4 regions of the Anaerostipes amylophilus genome follow, and region 4 is predicted to be linked to each of the others. Evidence: predicted binding sites of a transcription regulator. Region 4 holds the regulator's gene; each other region holds the start of a gene.
The links. The regulator HrcA, encoded in region 4, represses chaperone genes, less so after heat shock. The targets are predictions, from matches to a motif close to TGTTAGCACTCNNNNNNNNNGAGTGCTAACA.

Region 1: OCV53_RS03955 (co-chaperone GroES) is a predicted target of HrcA. The motif match lies at 2,633-2,663, and genes of this name have one in related genera.
Region 2: OCV53_RS08855 (Hsp20/alpha crystallin family protein) is a predicted target of HrcA. The motif match lies at 2,954-2,984, and genes of this name have one in related genera.
Region 3: htpG (molecular chaperone HtpG) is a predicted target of HrcA. The motif match lies at 2,318-2,348, and genes of this name have one in related genera.

Annotation. Positions count from the first base shown of each region.
Region 1 covers NZ_JAOQJG010000002.1:298,423-303,746, reverse strand. Annotated here, with positions in the region: gene OCV53_RS03965 (iron-containing alcohol dehydrogenase) at 1-295, opposite strand, end outside; gene groL (chaperonin GroEL) at 632-2,257, opposite strand; gene OCV53_RS03955 (co-chaperone GroES) at 2,312-2,584, opposite strand; gene OCV53_RS03950 (PTS sugar transporter subunit IIB) at 2,755-3,240, opposite strand; gene OCV53_RS03945 (PTS sugar transporter subunit IIA) at 3,237-3,644, opposite strand; gene OCV53_RS03940 (glutamine--tRNA ligase/YqeY domain fusion protein) at 3,711-5,324, opposite strand, start outside.
Region 2 covers NZ_JAOQJG010000005.1:195,436-200,759, reverse strand. Annotated here, with positions in the region: gene OCV53_RS08865 (GGDEF domain-containing protein) at 1-1,400, shown strand, start outside; gene OCV53_RS08860 (dicarboxylate/amino acid:cation symporter) at 1,559-2,791, shown strand; gene OCV53_RS08855 (Hsp20/alpha crystallin family protein) at 3,175-3,618, shown strand; gene OCV53_RS08850 (DnaJ C-terminal domain-containing protein) at 3,698-4,714, shown strand; gene OCV53_RS08845 (TetR/AcrR family transcriptional regulator) at 4,870-5,324, shown strand, end outside.
Region 3 covers NZ_JAOQJG010000002.1:398,881-404,204, forward strand. Annotated here, with positions in the region: gene htpG (molecular chaperone HtpG) at 205-2,205, opposite strand; gene OCV53_RS04425 (MarR family winged helix-turn-helix transcriptional regulator) at 2,405-2,890, shown strand; gene OCV53_RS04430 (hypothetical protein) at 2,892-3,002, shown strand; gene OCV53_RS04435 (hypothetical protein) at 3,057-3,218, shown strand; gene OCV53_RS04440 (hypothetical protein) at 3,301-3,513, shown strand; gene OCV53_RS04445 (hypothetical protein) at 3,473-3,721, shown strand; gene OCV53_RS04450 (epoxyqueuosine reductase QueH) at 3,741-4,382, shown strand; gene OCV53_RS04455 (carbamoyl phosphate synthase small subunit) at 4,655-5,324, shown strand, end outside.
Region 4 covers NZ_JAOQJG010000007.1:65,866-71,189, forward strand. Annotated here, with positions in the region: gene dnaK (molecular chaperone DnaK) at 1-1,420, opposite strand, end outside; gene grpE (nucleotide exchange factor GrpE) at 1,471-2,082, opposite strand; gene hrcA (heat-inducible transcriptional repressor HrcA) at 2,057-3,091, opposite strand; gene OCV53_RS10585 (hypothetical protein) at 3,254-3,556, shown strand; gene OCV53_RS10590 (DeoR/GlpR family DNA-binding transcription regulator) at 3,653-4,411, opposite strand; gene OCV53_RS10595 (fructose-6-phosphate aldolase) at 4,504-5,184, opposite strand.

The sequences.
Region 1 (5,324 bases), on a different contig from region 4:
CAGATCCACCTCCAATGGCAAGTACCATATCGATGTCATTTTCTTTACAGAGTTTTACACCTTCTCTGACAGATTCAATCTTTGGATTTGGTGCAATTCCTGATAATTCAAAGATTTCGATGTCTTCTTCTTTTAAAATCTTCACGGCTTCATCATAAATTCCTGCTTTTTTGATACTTCCACCGCCATAGCATAACAACACTTTGTTTCCACTTTCTGAAAGCTCATAAAGATGTGAAATCTGTCCTTTTCCAAAATGAATCTTTGTTGGAACAGAATAAGTAAAATTGTTCATAATCTGCCTCCTATCGTATTTTTAGTATATATTTATTATAGCAGATATTTCCTTATTCCTCCATGGTTTTCCTAATGAGTATCATGGAACTGGTTTATATCCCACTCCTTTCTTTACTGAACATTTATCTGTCTGTGTTCCTCTTGGATTATCCTGAAGAAATTTTGGATCAGAGGAAGATCATTCCGATTGTGGATGATTGTGCGAATGTAGAGTATTGGGTGGTTTGGAAGGAGTATCGGTTTTAAGCATAAAAAAGCCCCAGAAATTTTTTCGAATTTCCGGGGATATATTTTAGTCTTTGAGTCGCTTTGCTCCCTGTAGACGTCCACTCAACTACATCATTCCCATTCCAGCTGGAGCTCCTGCTGGCATTGCTGGTGCATCTTCTTTAATATTAGCAACAACAGATTCTGTTGTTAACAGTGTAGATGCTACAGATGTTGCATTCTGTAATGCACTTCTTGTTACTTTAGCTGGGTCAATGATTCCTGCTTCTACCATGTCTACATATTCTCCATGTAATGCATCGAATCCTTTTCCAATTTCTGCTTCTTTTACTTTATTTACGATAACAGCTCCTTCAAGACCTGCATTGACTGCAATCTGGAATAATGGTGCTTCTAAGGCTTTCAGGATGATGTTTGCTCCTGTCTTTTCGTCTCCTTCTAAGTCTGCTACTTTCTCTGCTGCTTTCTTAGATGCGTGAATGTAAGCAGATCCTCCACCGAAGATGATTCCTTCTTCTACTGCGGCTTTTGTTGCTGCTAAGGCATCTTCCAGTCTTAATTTGCTTTCTTTCATTTCTGTTTCTGTTGCTGCTCCAACACGAACAACGGCAACTCCACCAGATAATTTAGCTAATCTTTCCTGTAATTTTTCTTTATCAAATTCAGATGTTGTTTCTTCGATCTGTCCTTTGATCTGTGCGATACGTGCCTGGATCGCATCTTTTTCTCCTTCACCATCTACGATGACTGTATTTTCTTTTTCAACTCTTACAGATTTTGCACGACCTAACTGATCGATTGTTGCATCTTTTAATTCCATTCCGACTTCTTCAGAGATCACTGTACCACCTGTTAAGATAGCGATATCTTCAAGCATTGCTTTTCTTCTGTCTCCATATCCAGGTGCTTTGACTGCACATACAGAGAATGTTCCACGTAATTTGTTTACGATCAGTGTTGTTAATGCTTCACCTTCAACATCTTCTGCGATGATCAGTAATTTCTTACCATTCTGTACAATCTGCTCTAATAATGGAAGGATTTCCTGAATGTTAGAAATCTTCTTGTCTGTGATCAGGATATATGGATCATCTAATTCTGCAACCATTTTCTCCATATCTGTTGAGAAGTATGCGGATAAGTATCCACGATCAAACTGCATACCTTCTACTAAATCTAATTCTGTCTTCATTGTCTTAGATTCTTCAATTGTGATAACTCCGTCGTTAGATACCTTTTCCATAGCATCTGCTACTAATTCTCCAACTTCTTCGTCTGCTGCAGAAATTGCTGCTACTTTCGCGATCTGATCTCTTCCTGTAACTTTGCTGCTCATCTCAGCGATTGCTTCAACGGCTGCTTCTGTAGCTTTTTTCATTCCTTTACGAAGGATGATTGGGTTAGCTCCTGCTGCTAAGTTCTTCATTCCTTCGTTGATCATTGCCTGTGCAAGTACTGTAGCTGTTGTTGTACCATCTCCAGCAACATCATTTGTCTTAGTTGCTACTTCTTTGACAACCTGTGCTCCCATGTTTTCAAATGGGTCTTCTAATTCAATCTCTTTTGCAATTGTTACACCATCATTTGTGATCAGTGGTGTACCAAATGATTTATCTAATACTACGTTACGTCCTTTTGGTCCGATTGTTACTCTTACTGTATCTGCTAACTGATTAACTCCAGCTTCCAGAGCTTTTCTTGCTTCAATTCCGTATTTAATTTCTTTTGCCATGATCTTATTACCTCCGACTAAATGATTCTGCAATAAAATGATTCTGCAATCTGATTATTCTACAACTGCTAAAATATCATTCTGTTTTACAATAATATATTCTTCATCTTCTAATTTCACTTCTGTTCCAGCATATTTAGAATAGATAACTTTCTGTCCTACAGAAACTTCCATCTTTACATCTTCTGTTCCAGGTCCTACTGCGATAACTTCTGCTTCCTGAGGTTTTTCCTGTGTTGCTGTTGTAAGGACGATTCCTGATTTTGTCTTTGTTTCTGCTTCCAACTGTTTTAATACAACTCTATCTCCTAATGGTGTTAACTTCATAATAATATTACCTCCTAAATATATTAGAAAATTGTTTTTATTTTCGATTGTTAGCACTCACTCATATCGAGTGCTAACTCTATGTTCTTAAGTATAACACTGCGTAAAAAAAATGCAACCCCTTTTTTATAATTTTTTTTAAATGAGATTGCATTCTTTTGTATTTGTATTTATTCTTGTATATATTTTTTCGCTTCTTCCCAGCTTTTTTTCGGAATCGTCTGGAAATATACGTGGACGCCTTTTCGAATCATCTGTTGGATAGATTCCATTTCTCTGTCATCGCATGCGATCCTTCTTGCCACAGTTTTTCGTTCCCCTCGAATTCCCATACCTCCAATATTAAGCTGTGTGATCCTGATTCCGCATTTCATCAGTTCTTCAAACACTATTGGTGATTCAGCGATCACGATCACTCGTTCCCCATCAAATGATGGTGGTTCTTTTAACTTTTCAACTGCACGGTCAATTCCATAAACGTGAATGATAAGACCATCTGGTGCCATCTCTTTGATCACCTTGCTTCGAAATTTATCTTTCGCAACGATATCATCAACAATAAGGATTCTGTTTGCACGTACTTCTGGCACCCATAATGTTAAAATCTCTGTATGTATGAGTCTGTCATCGACTCTTGCCAGTACTATTTTCTTCATTTTTCTACCTCCTTATATAATTCACGTACATCCCGTACTGTATCCGGTGCTGCCTTAAGAAGTTCTTTACAGATTTCTTCCGCATGCTTTCCCGAAATTCTTCCCATAATGACTTCCATCATCAATGGAAGATTAATTCCAGTAACGTGGTAAAGATCATACTCTGGCATTAATGAAATAACTGTATTAAACGGACTTCCATAAAAAATATCTGTGAGGATCAGAATCTCTTCTTCCTGTGATGCCTGTTCAATACTTTGTCTGATCTTCTCTTTTAAAGTATCCACAGATTCTTCCGACTCCAGTCCAAATGCTTCCAGGTCTTCCTGTTTCCCTGCGATCATCTGTACTGTATCCACTAGTCCTCTGGCGTAACTTCCATGAGATACCACGATTACCTTCATTTAATTTCCTCTCTTTTTCTCATCCACTGCTCCTGTCTTGAAATCTTTCATAACAGGCTTCGTATATTAGTTTGGTTTATAAGAACTCTTTAAGCTTACGATTCTATTAAATACCATATGTTCTTTAGTAGAATCTTTAGAATCTAAACAGAAATATCCTGTTCTCATAAACTGGAAGCTGTCTCCTTTATCGTACTTCTCTAATTCTGGCTCAACATATGCTTCTTTGATCACAGTTAATGAATTAGGATTTACATTAATACTTCCATCTTCATTATATACGCCTTTTTCTTCATCTACAATGTTTTCATATAGACGAATTTCTGCCTTTTTCGCAGTTTTAGCTGATACCCAGTGGATTGTTCCACGAACTTTTCTTCCATCAGGGCTGTTTCCTCCTCTGGATTCTGGATCATATGTTGCATATACACATGTAACGTTACCATCCTCATCTACATCATATCCTGTACATGTCACAAAATATGCATTCATTAAACGAACTTCATTTCCTACATATAAACGACGATACTTTTTAGGCTTCTCAATTTTGAAGTCTTCACGTTCAATATATAATTCTCTTGAAAATGGTACCTGTCTTGTTCCCATCTCTTCGTTTTCCTGATTATTCGGAACATCTACAAGCTCTCCTTCACCTTCCGGATAATTTGTGATCACAAGTTTGATCGGATCCAAAATAGCTGCCATACGTGGACGTTTTAATTTAAGGTCATCACGAATACAATATTCAAGCATTGCAGAATCCACAGAGCTGTGACTCTTTGCAACTCCCACAAGTTCCATAAATTTTTTGATAGATTCTGGTGTATATCCTCTTCTTCGAAGTGCAGATAAGGATACCAGACGAGGATCATCCCATCCGTCTACGATTCCATCTTCTACTAATTTCTTAATATAACGTTTTCCTGTAACGACATTTGTCAGGTATAATTTTGCAAATTCAATCTGTTTTGGTGGATTTTCAAATTCACATTCATTGACTACCCAGTCATATAATGGTCTGTGGTCTTCAAATTCCAGTGTACAGATAGAATGTGTAACTCCTTCAAATGCATCCTCTAATGGATGAGCAAAATCATACATTGGATAGATACACCATTTGTTACCTGTATTATGATGTTCCATTCTTGCAATACGGTAAAGAATTGGATCTCTCATATTGATGTTTCCAGATGTCATATCAATCTTCGCACGAAGTACTTTGCTTCCGTCTGGATATTTTCCTTCTTTCATTTCACGGAATAACTTTAAGTTTTCTTCTGGTGTACGGTCACGATATGGACTGTTCTTTCCAGGTTCTGTCAATGTTCCGCGATATTCTCTGATCTGTTCTGCACTAAGATCACAGACATATGCTTTTCCTTTCTTGATCAAGAATTCTGCACATTCATACATCTTGTCAAAATAATTTGATGCATAGTAAATATGCTCATGATAGTCTGCACCTAACCATTCTACATCTTCCTTGATGGAATTTACATATTCTTCCTTCTCTTTTGTAGGGTTTGTATCATCAAAACGGAAATGAAAATCTCCGCCATATTCCTGAGCCAGTCCATAATTTAATAAAATAGATTTTGCGTGTCCGATATGAAGATATCCGTTAGGTTCTGGTGGGAATCTTGTGACAACTTTCTTGCAGCGTCCCTCCTCGATATCTTT
Region 2 (5,324 bases), on a different contig from region 4:
AAAATGAACTTCGTGCTGTTTGGGAATTTGTTGTAGTTGGATTCGTATGTACAGCGATCGAGGCTGTTTATTCACAATATTTGTTGACGGAATTTGGTCTGATCATTGGTATTTTTATTATATTTTGGACACTTTATAATCCACAGACAGTTGTTGATAGTCTAACGGGCGTATTTGCCAAAGGATATTTAAATCAGTGGATTCCAGAACAGATGAAACGAGGACAGAAATTCCATGTATTACAGATCAGTATATGGAAGTTAAAACAAGTGAATAAATTATATGGAAACAGTGTAGGAGACAAGTTGCTGCTCGATGTTGCAGATGAATTAAATCAGATTACAGAGGGAAATTATATTTTTCGAATTCATGGGAATCAGTTTTTGATCTTTTCTATGAGTCAAGCAGATTATGAAAAAACAAAACAAGAAGTAATGGAGCTGTTTCAGACACCATTTGATATTGGAGATGAGATGATTGATTTTCCAGCAACGATCTGTGGAATAACAGATGCTGAAGAACTTGTGGACAATGATATGATGTTGGCATACCTTGAATATCTGATCTTGTTAAAACCAAAATCAGATAAGACAACGTTGATAGAGAATAGCGAAACAACAAGACAGGGATTCTTATATGAACAGCGTGTGAAGAAATATATGAATACTGCGATTGAGGATGATCTGTTCGAAGTATATTATCAGCCATTATATTCGGTAAAAGATGGCCATTATGTGACAATGGAGGCATTAAGTCGTTTAAAACATCCAACCTTGGGAATGATCCCGCCAGATATCTTTATTAATCTTGCAGAGAAGAATGGACAGATCATTGAACTTGGAAAACTGCAATTTCGAAGAATCTGTCGCTTTATGAAGAGTCATACGGCACTTATGAAACAGATTGGAAGCATCAAGATCAATCTTTCACCATTAGAGTTGTTGAAAACTGGATATAGTCAGGAACTGTTTAAGATCATCAATGAATTAGAACTTCCATACAGCTGGTTTCAGTTTGAAGTGACAGAAACAGTTGCAACAGAGTACAGTGAGGAATTATACAAGACAATTTCAGATTTTCGAGAAGTTGGAATCGAAATCTGTCTGGACGATTTCGGATCAGGGTATGCGAATTTGAATACTATTTTGAAATTGCCATTTTCAACAGTGAAACTTGATCGTTCTATGTTAGATGGTATTTGTGAAGACCAGCAGATCGCATTATTATACAAGAATATGGTATCGATCTTGCAGAATCTTGGGCATAAAGTTGTTGCAGAAGGTGTAGAGACACAAAAAGAAGTTGCACTATTAGAAGAATGGGGTGTAGACTTGATTCAAGGATATTATTATACAAGACCGTTAAGTAGAGATGATCTTCTTTCATTTAAAGTAAGTTAAAAAGAAGTTTTATCATGCTTTCCAAGTATAAATATATTGATTTCACAAGATGATTATGATAAAATCATCAAGGAAAAATGCAAAAAATAAGGCATTGCAATGGAGCAGTGCCTTATTTTTGAGCCTATTAAATTTTTGAGTTTAGAAAGAGAGATACTATGAAAGAAAAGAAAAAAATGTCTTTGGCAATGCAGATTTTCATTGCGTTAGTCTTAGCTATCGCAGCAGGACTTCTGATGCAGAATCATGCAACATTTGCAAACACGTATATCAAACCATTTGGAACAATCTTCCTGAATCTTGTAAAATTCATCGTCGTTCCAATCGTATTATTCTCTATTATGTGTGGAATCATTTCTATGCGTGATATCAAGAAGGTTGGATCTATCGGATTAAAAACAGTTGTATATTATATGTGTACAACAGCATTTGCGATCACGATCGGTCTGATCGGGGGAAACCTTTTTAAAGGAATGTTCCCAGTTATCGCAACAACAAACTTGTCTTATAAAATGGGAGAAACAACATCTTTAATGGATACACTTGTAAATATCTTCCCATCAAACTTTGTATCACCAATGGTTGAAGCCAATATGTTACAGGTTATCGTTATGGCGGTTTTACTTGGATTCGGAATCATCCTGATCGGAGAAGAACAGAACCATCGTCTGGTTACAGCATTTAACGATCTGAATGCAGTCTTCATGAAATGTATGGAAATGATCTTAAAATTATCACCAATCGGTGTATTTTGCTTATTATGTCCAGTAATCGCTGAAAACGGAGCAATGATCATCGGATCTTTAGCAATGGTATTATTAGCAGCATATATCTGCTATATTGTACATGCAGTTGTTGTTTACTCTATGGCAGTCAAAACAATGGGTGGATTAAGTCCATTACAGTTCTTCAAAGGAATGTTACCAGCAATCATGTTCGCATTTTCCAGTGCATCATCTGTAGGAACACTTCCGATCAACTTAGAATGTGTAGAAGAATTAGGATCAGATCGTGAGATCGCATCTTTTGTACTTCCATTAGGAGCAACGATCAATATGGACGGAACAGCCATTTATCAGGGCGTTTGTGCAATTTTCATTGCATCTTGTTACGGAATTAACTTAACGCTATCTCAGATGTTAACAGTCATTTTAACAGCAACTTTAGCATCCATCGGAACAGCAGGAGTTCCAGGAGCTGGAATGGTCATGCTGGCTATGGTATTAACATCTGTAGGACTTCCAGTAGATGGTATTGCGTTAGTTGCAGGAGTTGACCGTATTTTTGATATGGGACGTACTACTGTTAATATTACTGGAGATGCTAGTTGTAGTATTATTGTTTCTAATTTAGAGAAGCGACGTGAAGCTAAATTAGCTAAGAAATTATAATTTGTATCTTGGTCAACTGAAGTTTTTCAGTATATGATAAAAAATAAATGATCGTCTGGAAAGACAGCTAGAGAATTTTCTAATGCTGTTTTTCTAGACGATCATTTTTTATTTCATAGGAAATTTTGATGAAATCCCCTATGAAATAAAAAATTTTAAAAAAATTAGCACTCACCTCTTGACAGTGCTAATAATAGGTGTTATATTACAACTAGAGCAAGAGGGAAGGGCTTAAGAGAGAAGCCAAAGAACCGAAGGCCCAACAAGATACAACAAGTCGTATTGAGAACTTCTCAATACGCTTCACATAAAAGGCAAGTGTCAGGAATCCAAACCTGACACGCCAAAACATTATTATAAAGAAAAAGGAGAGATGACTTATGATGATGATGCCTAGTATTTTTGGAGGAAACTTATTTAATGACGACTGGATGGATTTTTCTTTCCCAGATATTGATAAAGAACTGTATGGTAAACACGCAAAGAACCTGATGAAGACAGATGTGAAGGAAAAAGACGGTAACTACGAAGTAGCGATCGACCTTCCAGGATTCAAGAAAGATGAAATTACAGCGGAACTGAAAGATGGTTATTTAACGATCAGTGCAGCCAAAGGACTTGATAAAGACGAGAAAGACAAAGAAGGTAAATACATCCGCCGTGAGCGTTATGCAGGCAATATGAGCAGAAGCTTTTATGTTGGCAAAGATATCACAGAAAAAGATATCCACGGTAAATATGAGAATGGTATTCTGATGCTGGATATTCCGAAGAAAGCTCCGGAGAAGAAAGTGGAAGAAAAGAAATTCGTCACGATTGAAGGATAAAAGAACTTTCCCCGGGATGATCAGATTCCCGGGGAATTCTTTATATCTGAGGAGAGAAAGGAAAAGAAGGTGAAACAAAATGGCAGCAAAACGTGATTTATATGAAGTTCTTGGAATCAGCAAAACTGCAGATGAGAAAGCCATCAAGAAGGCTTATCGTAAACTGGCAAAAAAATATCACCCAGATATGAATCCTGGAGATAAAACAGCAGAACAGAAATTCAAAGAAGTGACGGATGCCTATAATATTTTAAGTGATCCAGAGAAACGAAAACTGTACGATCAGTATGGCCATGCTGCCTTTGACGGAACCGGTGCAGAATCTGAATTTTATAAAAATTATCAGAACTATGGTGGAAATCATGGAGGATATCAGGAGTTCCATTTTGAAGGTGGAGATGGTGATGATATCTTTAGTGATATCTTCGGAAGTATGTTCGGAGGTAGCAACAGAAGTAAAGGATTCCATCGAAGCAGTTTCCATCAGGGTGGTTTTGGATCTTCTGGTGGATTTGGTGGCAGTGGATTCAGAAGTGGTTCATTTAAACAGAAAGGTTCTGATGCTCATGCCGATATTTCCATCAGCTTTGACGAAGCAGTAACTGGCTGTGATAAAGTCATTCATCTGCAGGATCAAAATGGTGTAACCCAGTCACTGCAGGTTCACATTCCAGCCGGAATTGATACTGGAAAAAGCGTCCGTTTAAGAGGAAAAGGTAATCCAGGAATGGGCGGTGGAGAAGCAGGAGATTTATTCCTGAAAGTAACCGTTGGTGAAAAACCAGGATTTGAACGAAAAGGAAATGATGTGTATACAACGATCAATGTTCCGTTTAGCACCGCAGTATGTGGAGGAGAAGCTGTGATCAAAACATTATATGGAAATGTTATTTGCAAGATCAAAGAAGGAACTCAGTCAGGATCTAAGATCAGACTACGTGGCAAAGGTATGCCACTGATGAAGAATCCATCCCAGAAAGGAGATCAATACGCAGTAGTTCAGATTCAAGTTCCAAGAAATGTTTCACAGCAGGCAAAAAATAAATTAAAAGAATTTGATAGTTTATGTGGTGGAAGAGGAAAAGCCGCTTATTAAGCATGAAGTTTTTTGATAATAAATAAAAAGACGATGATCTGTGATAAGAAATGCATTTTAAAAATGCAGAAAAAACAGATAATCGCCTTTTTGTCTTTCGTAAATATAAGTAATAAGGTAAAATAGAATCATATACGAAAGAAGGTGGGAATAAGATGGATGCATCAGAGAAGATGAAATATAAATTAGCAAATGGAATGAAAGAATTACTGGTACATACTCCAGTAGACAAGATCACGATCAAACAGATTGTAGATCAGTGTGATGTAACTCGTCCCACTTTTTACCGACATTTTAAAGACAAATATGATCTGATCAACTGGTATTTTGATGTGTTGGCACAGATGTCATTTAAACAGATGGGTATCAGTATGACGTTGAGGGAAGGTCTTATTAAGAAGTTTGAATTCATCAAAGGTGAAGGACAATTTTTTGCTGCAGCATTTTCAAGTGAAAGTCAGAATTGTCTGATGGAGTACGATTATCAGTGTATTTATCAGTTTTATTGTGATATCATTCACAAACAGGGCGCTGATAAAATTCCAGAGGAATTAGAATTCTTATTGAGAATGTATTGCAGAGGGTCGATTGCAATGACTGTAGAATGGGC
Region 3 (5,324 bases), on a different contig from region 4:
TATATAACCATCCAGAAGAATTGTAAAGTTATGATTTGTACGTAAGTTTGTATTCACTAACTGAAGGCGGTAGTGGTTTCGATTACGTAAATTATTTGAATATTATAAAAAGGGTTATCTGTCTGAGTCGAGCGAGAGCGCGTCGCAGACAGATAACCCTTTTTATAACATTCCACCAATAATTTTCGTCATCAAACTAGCAAATTAAAATTTCGTGATCATTTCCATGATCTCATTACTTCTCTGAACAAATTTTGTCATTTCTTCAGGAGCTAATGTTGTATGACTTAACATGGCAAGATCATACAGCTGTTCGCAAATAATCTTTGCATTTTGGGCATCTCCATGCTCAAACAGATATTTCACAAGTGTATTATTTGCATTTAGAGTCAGAACCTGTGCAGGAGCACCAAACATATTAGGGTCCATACCAGGCATTACATACATCTTCATCATATCCTGCATACGTCTGCTTTCTTCAGATAAAGTGATGATAGAAGAAATCTTTGCATCTTTTAATTTTTCAACGTGAACTTCAAGATTTTCTTTGTTTAAAGTCTTTCTAAACAGGTCAGTTAAAGAAGTCTTGATTTTATCTAATTCTTTTTCATCTACATCTTCTTTAAGGGCATCTTCGACATCCGCATCGATACGTTTAAATTTGATATGCTGATTCTGCTGTTCAATCTGTGTGATAAATGCAGAATCAATGTTATGATTTAAAATGACAGCATCCATATCCTGTTCTTTGAACATATTGATATACTGGCTTTGCTGAACTTCATCTGTGATATAGTATAAAGTTGTCACATCATCATCGTTTGCAGGAGCTGGAACAAGGTCACTTAATGTTACATATTTATGTTCCATATTCTTAAATAAGATGTAATCTTTGATCTTATCTGCAAATTTCTGGTCACGGATGAATCCAAATTTGATAAATGGACTGATATCATCCCAGTATTTTTCATAAGATTCACGGTCTGTCTTGCACATACCAGTTAACTTATCAGCAACTTTCTTTGTGATGTAATCAGAAATTTTCTTCACGAATCCATCGTTCTGAAGAGCACTTCTTGATACGTTCAGTGGAAGGTCAGGACAATCGATCACACCTTTTAATAACATTAAGAATTCAGGAATGACTTCTTTGATGTTATCGGCGATAAATACCTGATTGTTATATAATTTAATTGTTCCTTCGATAGAATCATATTCTGTATTGATCTGAGGAAAGTAAAGGATACCTTTTAAGTTAAATGGGTAATCCATGTTTAGATGGATCCAGAATAATGGTTCTTTAAAGTCATGGAAGACTTTGTGGTAGAATTCTTTGTATTCTTCGTCTGTACATTCATTTGGACGTTTATTCCAAAGTGGATGTGTATCACTTAAAGAAACAGGACGTTTGTTGATCTTTACAAGATCTTTTGCTGGAGATACTTCAACTGTTTCTTTTGTACCATCTTCGTTTTCTTTTTCTTCTGTTTTTGCATCTTCATGAATATGTTCTACAACAACATCATCATCTTTTACCTGATCTTCTGGGATTGTTTCAAATTCCTGTTCAGCACCTTCTACAGATAAGAAGATCTCAGTTGGCATGAAAGAGCAGTATTTCTCGATGATCTCTCTTGCACGGTATTCATTTGTGAATTCTGTACTTTCTTCATTTAAGAATAAAGTGATCTCCGTACCAACAGACTCTTTTGTACCAGTTGTCATTGTATACTCTGTACCACCATCACAAGTCCAGTGAACAGGTTCAGCTCCTTCTTTATAAGAAAGAGTATCAATCGTAACTTCATCAGCTACCATAAATGCAGAATAGAAACCAAGACCGAAATGTCCGATGATCTGGTCACCTTCTGTTTTATCTTTGTACTGCTCTAAGAACTGAGTCGCTCCAGAAAATGCGATCTGCGTGATGTATTTCTCAACTTCGTCCGCTGTCATACCAAGACCAGTATCGATGAATTTTAAAGTTTTCTTCTCAGGGTCAAGGATAACGTCAACTTTATTTTTATGTCCTTCTGGGAAATTGTATTCTCCCATCATGTCTAATTTCTTTAATTTTGTGATGGCATCGCATCCGTTAGAGATTAATTCACGGAAGAAAATATCGTGATCGGAATAAAGCCATTTCTTAATAATTGGAAAAATATTATCGCTGTTAATGGAAAGAGTTCCTTTTTTTTCTGCCATAATGTTACACTCCTTTATTTAAAAATATTTTAGTCTTATTTTAAGTGTTCTATGTCAAATAGAACTTTTATAAATGTTATTGTAGAACCAAAGTTGATAAAAGTCAAGTAAAAATTAGCACTCAATAAAAAAGAGTGCTAATAATACATATACTTGTTAATTCTACAGCTACCTGTATAAAATAAAGGAGGAAAAACAAATGGATGAGATGTATAAAGATATTTACAAAAAGCTAATGACTCTTCAATGGCTTTTAAGGCGTTATCAGATGATGAATTGTAAGGAACACAATATTTATGAAAATAGAAATGAAGGACAGGGAAGAGTTCTTGCATTACTTAAGATTCAGCCAGAGATTGCGACGAAAGATATGGCATATCTCTTAGGAATTAAACAGCAGTCATTAAATGAGTTGTTAAAGAAACTTGAAAAAAGTGGATATGTTAAAAGAAAACCATCAAAAGAAGACAAACGAGTTATGATCGTATGTCTGACAGAAGAAGGCAAAAAGGTTAAGCAGAAAGAAGAAGAATATAAAGAAATCTTTGATTGTCTGACCAATGAAGAATTAGAGCAATTTTCTTCCTACATTGATCGAATTCTTTCCTCGCTGGAAGAAATGGTTGGGAACCCATTAGATCAGGAAGCATATGACAATTCCAATGATGCTTGGGATGTCTGTTAATATGATCTATAATCTTACGGATACATTTTTTATAGGAAAATTAAATGATACACATGAACTAGCAGCAATTTCATTATTACTGCCATTTGCAACATTCTTGATGGTTTGTTGATCATTTCGAGTCTTATGTTTAATTATTATGCAATGAAATATGGAGACTATGTTCTTGCAGGATTTGGTATTTCTCAAAAAGACAGTCATATATCAGACAGAATTGATCACAGGATTGGTTGTCGTACTGTTTATATTTCGAAGATTCGTTGTGGTTTCTGAAGCAATTTCATGCATGACGGGATGTGTGATGTATTATTTGATCCGAAGTAAATGATTTATGGTTTTTTAAAAAAAAGTGTGGTATAGTATGTTTAATTAAAGAAAGTAAAAGTTTTACGGAAAGGAAATGGCTGCAGTTGATGCAGTTCTTTACGGCAATCCTTCTTTTTAATGATGCACTTGCGTATATATTTCGTGGATGTGTAGGAAGTCTTGGACATTATATGGTGCGTATCAGCAATTTTATGGTATTTATATTGAGTGATGTGATCATGTTCTTTTTTCATGTCTATGTGTGCAGTTATTTATTTGAAGATGGAGAATGGAAAAACACTACAAAATACTTATGAATATGCCAGTGATGGAGTTGTGCCACAGATCGATAATTTACAGGCAGTTCCAATCGATGTTATATCTGTATGGATGGAGTCTTTTGAGAAAGACGAAGTTTATTTTATATCAAATATAGAACAGGAGAATGGATTTGAGTCTTATGGTATGCTGCAGGAACAAGATGTAGACAGACTTCTTGCGGTACCACTTAAAAGAGAAAAATAAGACCAGAAAGAGATAATTAATGAACAAAATAAATTACCAAAAGCAATTAGATAAAGTAATCGAAAATTTAGGAGAAACGAAACCAACATTGCTACTCCACAGTTGCTGCGCCCCATGCAGCAGCTACGTCCTGGAGTATCTCTCCCAATATTTCGATATCACCATCGACTACTACAACCCCAACATCGACTCCAAAGAAGAGTACGAAAAAAGAGTTCATGAGCAGCAGCGATTGGTCAATGAAATGAATCTTCCTATTAAAGTGATCGATGCCGGATATGATCCACAGACGTTCTTTGATATGGCAAAGGGGTATGAGCAGGAACCAGAAGGCGGCAAGAGATGTTACCGCTGCTACAAGCTAAGACTGGATCAGGCAGCCAAGCTTGCCAAAGAAGGCGGATATGACTATTTCACAACAACTCTCACGATCAGTCCGTTAAAAAACGCATCATGGCTGAATGAATTAGGACAGAAAGCAGGAGAACTTTTGGGTGTAGAATTTCTGCCATCAGATTTTAAAAAGAAAGGTGGCTACCAGAGATCTATTCAGTTATCCAAAGAATATAATCTGTATCGCCAGAATTTCTGCGGTTGCATTTTCTCGAAGCGAGAAAGTGAAGAACGGATGAACAAACAAAAAAACATAGAAAAAATGTAGAAAAATACAAAAAAGTACTTGCAACGACAAAAAATTTATGATAAAATTTTTACAATTTGTAGAGAAATATTTCTGAAATAAAAAATGACCCAGGTATTGGAAGGACAAAATGGCTGAATTTCCAATACTTAGCTTCGTAATTTTTATTTTAGGATATTTCTTTTTTTTATACAAACAATAAGGGTTATGAGCAAACCCTTATTCTATAGGTAGAAAGTTAGTCTTTTCTACTATATACCCTATGAATGAGACTTTTTAGGAGGAAAAATTACATGAACGCATTTTTGATATTGGAAGACGGACACGTATTTGAGGGAAAAAGTTTTGGAGCCCAAAAAGAAGTGATCTGTGAAGTCGTATTTAATACTTCCATGACAGGTTATTTAGAAGTATTAACAGACCCTTCCTATCAGGGACAGGGAGTCGTAATGACTTATCCACTGATTGGAAACTATGGAGTATGTCTAGAGGACATCGAATCTGAAAAACCTTGGCATTCAGCCTTTATCGTAAGAGAAATCTCAAGAACTTCAAGTAACTTCCGAAGGGAAGAAGACTTAGAAGATTATCTAAAAGAACATGATATCCCAGGTGTTTGTGGTGTTGACACAAGAGCAATCACAAAGATCTTAAGAGAGCACGGATGCATGGGTGGAATGATCACTACAAATCCTAATTTTAATTTAGATGAAATCCTTCCAAAATTAAAAGAATACAGAGTGACAAATGCAGTAAAAACTGTTTCAAGAACAGAAAAAGAACATTTTCCTGGAGATGGATTTAAAGTTGCATTATTAGATCTTGGAACAAAAAATAATATTATCCGTTCTTTACAAAAACGTGGATGTGACGTTACAGTTTATCCTGCAGATACAACAGCGGAAGAAATCTTAGGAGATGATCCAGATGGAATTATGTTATCAAACGGACCTGGAGATCCAA
Region 4 (5,324 bases):
TCGTGATGTGCTGTTCTTTTCCTGTTCCTAAGTCTTTTGCAGATACATTTACGATACCGTTTGCATCGATGTCGAATGTTACTTCGATCTGAGGCACTCCACGTCTTGCAGGTGCGATACCATCTAATCTGAATCTTCCTAAAGACTTGTTATCTCTAGCGAACTGTCTTTCACCCTGTACAACGTTGATATCTACAGCACTCTGGTTATCTTCTGCTGTTGAGAAGATCTGGCTCTTCTTTGTAGGGATTGTTGTATTTCTTTCGATCAGACGTGTTGCAACTCCACCCATTGTCTCGATAGACAGTGATAATGGTGTAACATCAAGAAGAAGTACATCACCGGCACCAGCATCTCCAGCTAATTTACCACCCTGGATAGATGCACCGATTGCTACACATTCGTCTGGGTTGATTCCCTTGAATGGTTCTTTTCCTGTTAACTGCTGTACTTTACTCTGTACGGCTGGGATACGTGTAGAACCACCAACTAATAATACTTTGCTTAATTCAGAAGCTGTCATTCCAGCATCATTTAATGCAGAATTTACAGGTCCTGCTGTTCTTTCTACTAAATGAGCTGTTAATTCATCGAATTTTGCTCTTGTAAGATTCATATCAAAATGTTTTGGTCCTTCAGCTGTTGCTGTGATGAATGGCAGGTTGATATTTGTTGTTGTTGCAGAAGATAATTCTTTCTTAGCTTTCTCTGCTGCTTCTTTTAATCTTTGCATTGCCATCTTATCTGTTGATAAGTCAACACCTTCCTGTTTCTTGAATTCATCTAACATATACTGTGTGATAACATTATCAAAGTCATCTCCACCTAATTTGTTATCTCCAGCTGTTGATAATACTTCGATGACACCATCACCGATCTCGATGATAGATACATCAAATGTACCACCACCTAAGTCGTATACCATGATCTTCTGTTCTTCTTCGTTATCAAGTCCATAAGACAATGCTGCTGCTGTTGGTTCGTTGATGATACGTTTTACTTCAAGTCCTGCGATCTTACCAGCATCTTTTGTTGCCTGACGCTGAGCATCGTTGAAATAAGCTGGAACAGTGATAACTGCTTCTGTTACTTTCTCTCCTAAGTAGTTTTCAGCATCTGATTTTAATTTCTGTAAGATCATTGCTGAAATTTCCTGTGGAGAATATGCTTTATCATCGATCTGAACTTTGTAATCTGTTCCCATATGACGTTTGATAGAAGCGATTGTTTTTTCGGCATTTGTAACTGCCTGACGTTTTGCAGGTTCACCGATCACACGTTCTCCTGTTTTTGTAAATGCTACTACAGATGGTGTTGTTCTCATACCTTCTGCATTTGTAATAACGGTTGGTTTTCCACCTTCCATAACTGCTACACAACTGTTTGTTGTTCCTAAGTCAATACCAATAATTTTACCCATGATCTATGTCCTCCTAAGATTTCTTCTTATTTCTATATATAATATAAATATTAGTTAGCTACTTTTACCATACTGTGGCGTAATACATTTTCTTTGTACATGTAACCTTTCTGTAATTCTTCTGCAACAATGTTCTCACCGAGATCATCATCTTCGACATGCATCACTGCGTTGTGAAGATTTGCATCAAATTCTTTTCCTTGTGCATCCATTGGTGTTACTCCCAGATCCTCCATCACAGCTGTAAACTGTTTGTAGATCTGTTCGATTCCTTTAACGAATGCGGAATCTTTCTCATCTTCAGATACGGCTTCTAAGCCTCTCTCGAAGTTATCAATGACTGGCAGAAGTTTTTCTAAAACTCCCATCGCTCCCATATCATAACGCTGTGTGGCTTCTTTCGCTGTACGCTTTCTTGCGTTCTCAAATTCTGCCATCAGTCTCTGGTATTTGTCTTTCCAGTCTGCTACGGACGCTTCTAATTCTGCGATCTTGTCATCAGCGGTTGCTTCCTTTGTTTCTTTGGAAGTTTCCTCCTTTGTCTCTGTATCTTTTATATCTTCAGCAGTCTCTTCTGCGTTCTTTACTTCTTCGTTGATGTTTTCGTTTTTCTTACTCATCACATCACTTCCTTTCTTAAGATTTGTCTTTAAAAATATCATCTAATTCCTCAGTGAGGTTCTTTAAAGTCTTAACGACTTTTTTGTAATCCATTCTCTTTGGTCCGATGATACCAACAGTACCTGTACCACCTTCTGCAAGTTCATAGGTTGCAGTTACGATACTGCAATCCTTCATATTCTTAACTGGAGATTCTTCTCCAATATAAACCTGAATTCCTGTGTGATTATCGGAATCTGATTCCAGTGTTGAATCAACCAACTGTGTCAAGGCTTTCTTCTCTACTAACGTATCAAGAAGCTCTGTTGCTGTATCCGGATTTCCAAGTTCCGGATATTTTAAGATATTGGTTGCTCCTCCTGTGTAGATTTCCATATGATCTGCATCATGGATCGCTTTGGCGATCTCTTCAAGAATCCGTTCTAACACATCCTGTCTAATTCCTGCCTGATCTCTCATCGTCTGAATCAGTGCGAGATTGATATCTTGTAAGGATAATCCTTGTAAAAATGTATTAAGTAACACATTCAACTTCAGAACATCTTCATTAGAAAGCGGTTCTTCGACTTGGACCATCTTGTTCTTTACGATATTGCCTTGTGTGACGATTACTGCAAGCAGATGTTCATGGTCTACCTGAGACAGCTGTACAAACTTTAATGTCACATTCTGATAATGTGGAGAAGAAACCATCGTTGCATAATTCGTGCTACTTGCTAATACATTGGCAACCTGCTTTAATAAGACTTCCATCTTATCAACTCTCTGAATCAATGCCTGTTTCTCTTCGTGCTCATTGTCACGCTCACTCATCAGCTGGTCTACATAAAAACGATATCCTGCATCGGAAGGAATTCTTCCTGCGGATGTGTGAGGCTGTAAGATAAATCCCATATCTTCCAGATCTGCCATCTCATTACGAATCGTCGCAGAGCTTAGATTTAAATCCGGATGTTTTGCAATGGTTCTTGATCCTACCGGCTCACCGGTTTCAAGGTAATTGGCGATAATCGCTTTCAATATTAACTTCTTACGATCATTTAACTCCATATCTTCGCCTCCTGTTATTAGCACTCATTTATGTCGAGTGCTAACATCTATATTTAAAGTAGCACTTTCGCATTTTAATGTCAACCTTTTCTTTTACTTTTTTTGAAAATTTGTTCAATTTTTTTCTTCTTTGAATAGAATGTACAAAAGGAGGTACTTTTCATGCATAAAAATATGAACTTTAATATAGAACAAACACGGCTTAATAATACTTACCAAAGATTAAATTCTAACCATGATTTTCACAGATATTTAAATAATCAGAAAGATCAAACTCCTACTTACTGGTCCTTTTTAAAATTAAGAATTGGATTTTCTATTTTATTCTTATTTTTTATCGTTGCTTGTTCAAAATCACTGCATACCAAAGAAACCAAACAAATACAATCTGTTTTTTCTCAGATAAATGAAGTTGATCCTTATACCTCTTATATTTTAGAAAAATTGGATTTACATATACCCTGATATTCTTTAATTATAAAAGAAAACCCGAAACATCTGATCCTTAATCTATGTTCCGGGTTTTTGTATGATTTTATCTCTTTTTTCTTATTAATATATCTATCTTGGTACAATCTCTACCGTAATACCATTTTGCTCCAACACTTCTTTTGCTTCTGATGGAATCTGGTCATCGGTAAATACCATATCAATATCCTTAAATTTTGACTGCATGACAACTCCATGTTCTGAAAACTTACTAGAATCTGTCAGAATAATCGAATTCCTTGCAGAACCCATCATACTCTTGGCAGCTTCTACTCTTAACATATCCCCACTAGTAAATCCTATTCCAGGAATATATCCATCTGTTCCCATAAACAGTTTATCTACATAAAAAGCTTCTGCACAGGTTTTTACTAATGGTCCAACCATAACTTCTGCTTCTTTCTGGTATTCTCCTCCAAGAACAATAACCTTTGTAACTCCACCCTCAGATTCTCTGATAAATCGTGCGATGTATGATGAATTTGTGATCACCGTAATATCTTTTTTCGTTTCAGAAAGTTGTTTTACAAGCAGTGCACAGCTTGAACCTGATTCTACCATGATCGTTTCTCCATCTGATACGATCTCGCTTGCTTTGGCTGCGATCCGCTGCTTTGTTTCATAACAAAAAGCCATACGATTACTAATATCTGACATATTCTTCATTGTTGCATAACCATGTTCTCTTGTTAAAAAATTAAGCTCTTCCAATGCATCTAAATCTTTTCGAATCGTTACCTGAGATACTTCAAGCATCTTTGATAATGTTGCAACTTCTACTTTCTTTTTTTGATTTACAATTTCAAGAATTTTCGTCTGTCTATCTGTCATAAAACTTTTTCCTTTCTTGCCCTATATATTAGGAAAGAGCCGTCTTGCGGCTCTTTCCTAATCAGTATATCATAAAATCTTCTTTATTTATATTATAGGTCGCAGATTCCTTTTCCTTCTCCATAAACTGCGTACCAGTCATTGTTGAAGTCTGTAACTGCTTTGTCAATATTAGGATTTGCAAATACCTGTTTTAATACTGCATATGGTGCTGTGATTGCTTCTGCTCCATAGTTAAATGCATTCTTCACTTGTTCAACGCCTTTGAATGATGCTGCTACGATCTTGCAGTCATATCCATCATCTTCAATGCGGTCCTGCAGGTTGCTGATCAATTCCATAGGATCTGCTCCAAGATTTCCGATACGATTTACATATGGTGCAATATAATCAGCTCCTGCTGCTAAGGCAAAGTATGCCTGCATCAGATCATAAACTGCTGTTGCTGTTACATTAACTTCTTCTGATTTTAAGATCTTGATTGCTTTTAATCCTTCATATGAAACAGGAACTTTGATATATACCTGATCATCGATCTCTTCTAAGATTCTATGAGCTTCCTTAACGATCGTCTCAGCATCTAATGAAATAACCTGTACATGAAGGCTTCTTTCTTTTCCAATGATCTCACGAACTTTTCTCATATGTCCAAAGAAATCTTCTGGTGATGTCTTTTTAACGATTGATGGATTGCTTGTTACTCCAGCAATTGGCATATGGTCTACACCATCTTTGATTTCTTCAAGATTCACTGTATCTAAAATAAATTCCATGATAAAAACTCCTCCTAAGTCTTATTATATATTTCGTTTTTTGATACTTCTATCTTACCATATTTTTCGAATATGTCAATATTTATTTTCATTTATTCATTATATTCCTTTCATTTGTAAGTGTTATATTTACAGTTCGC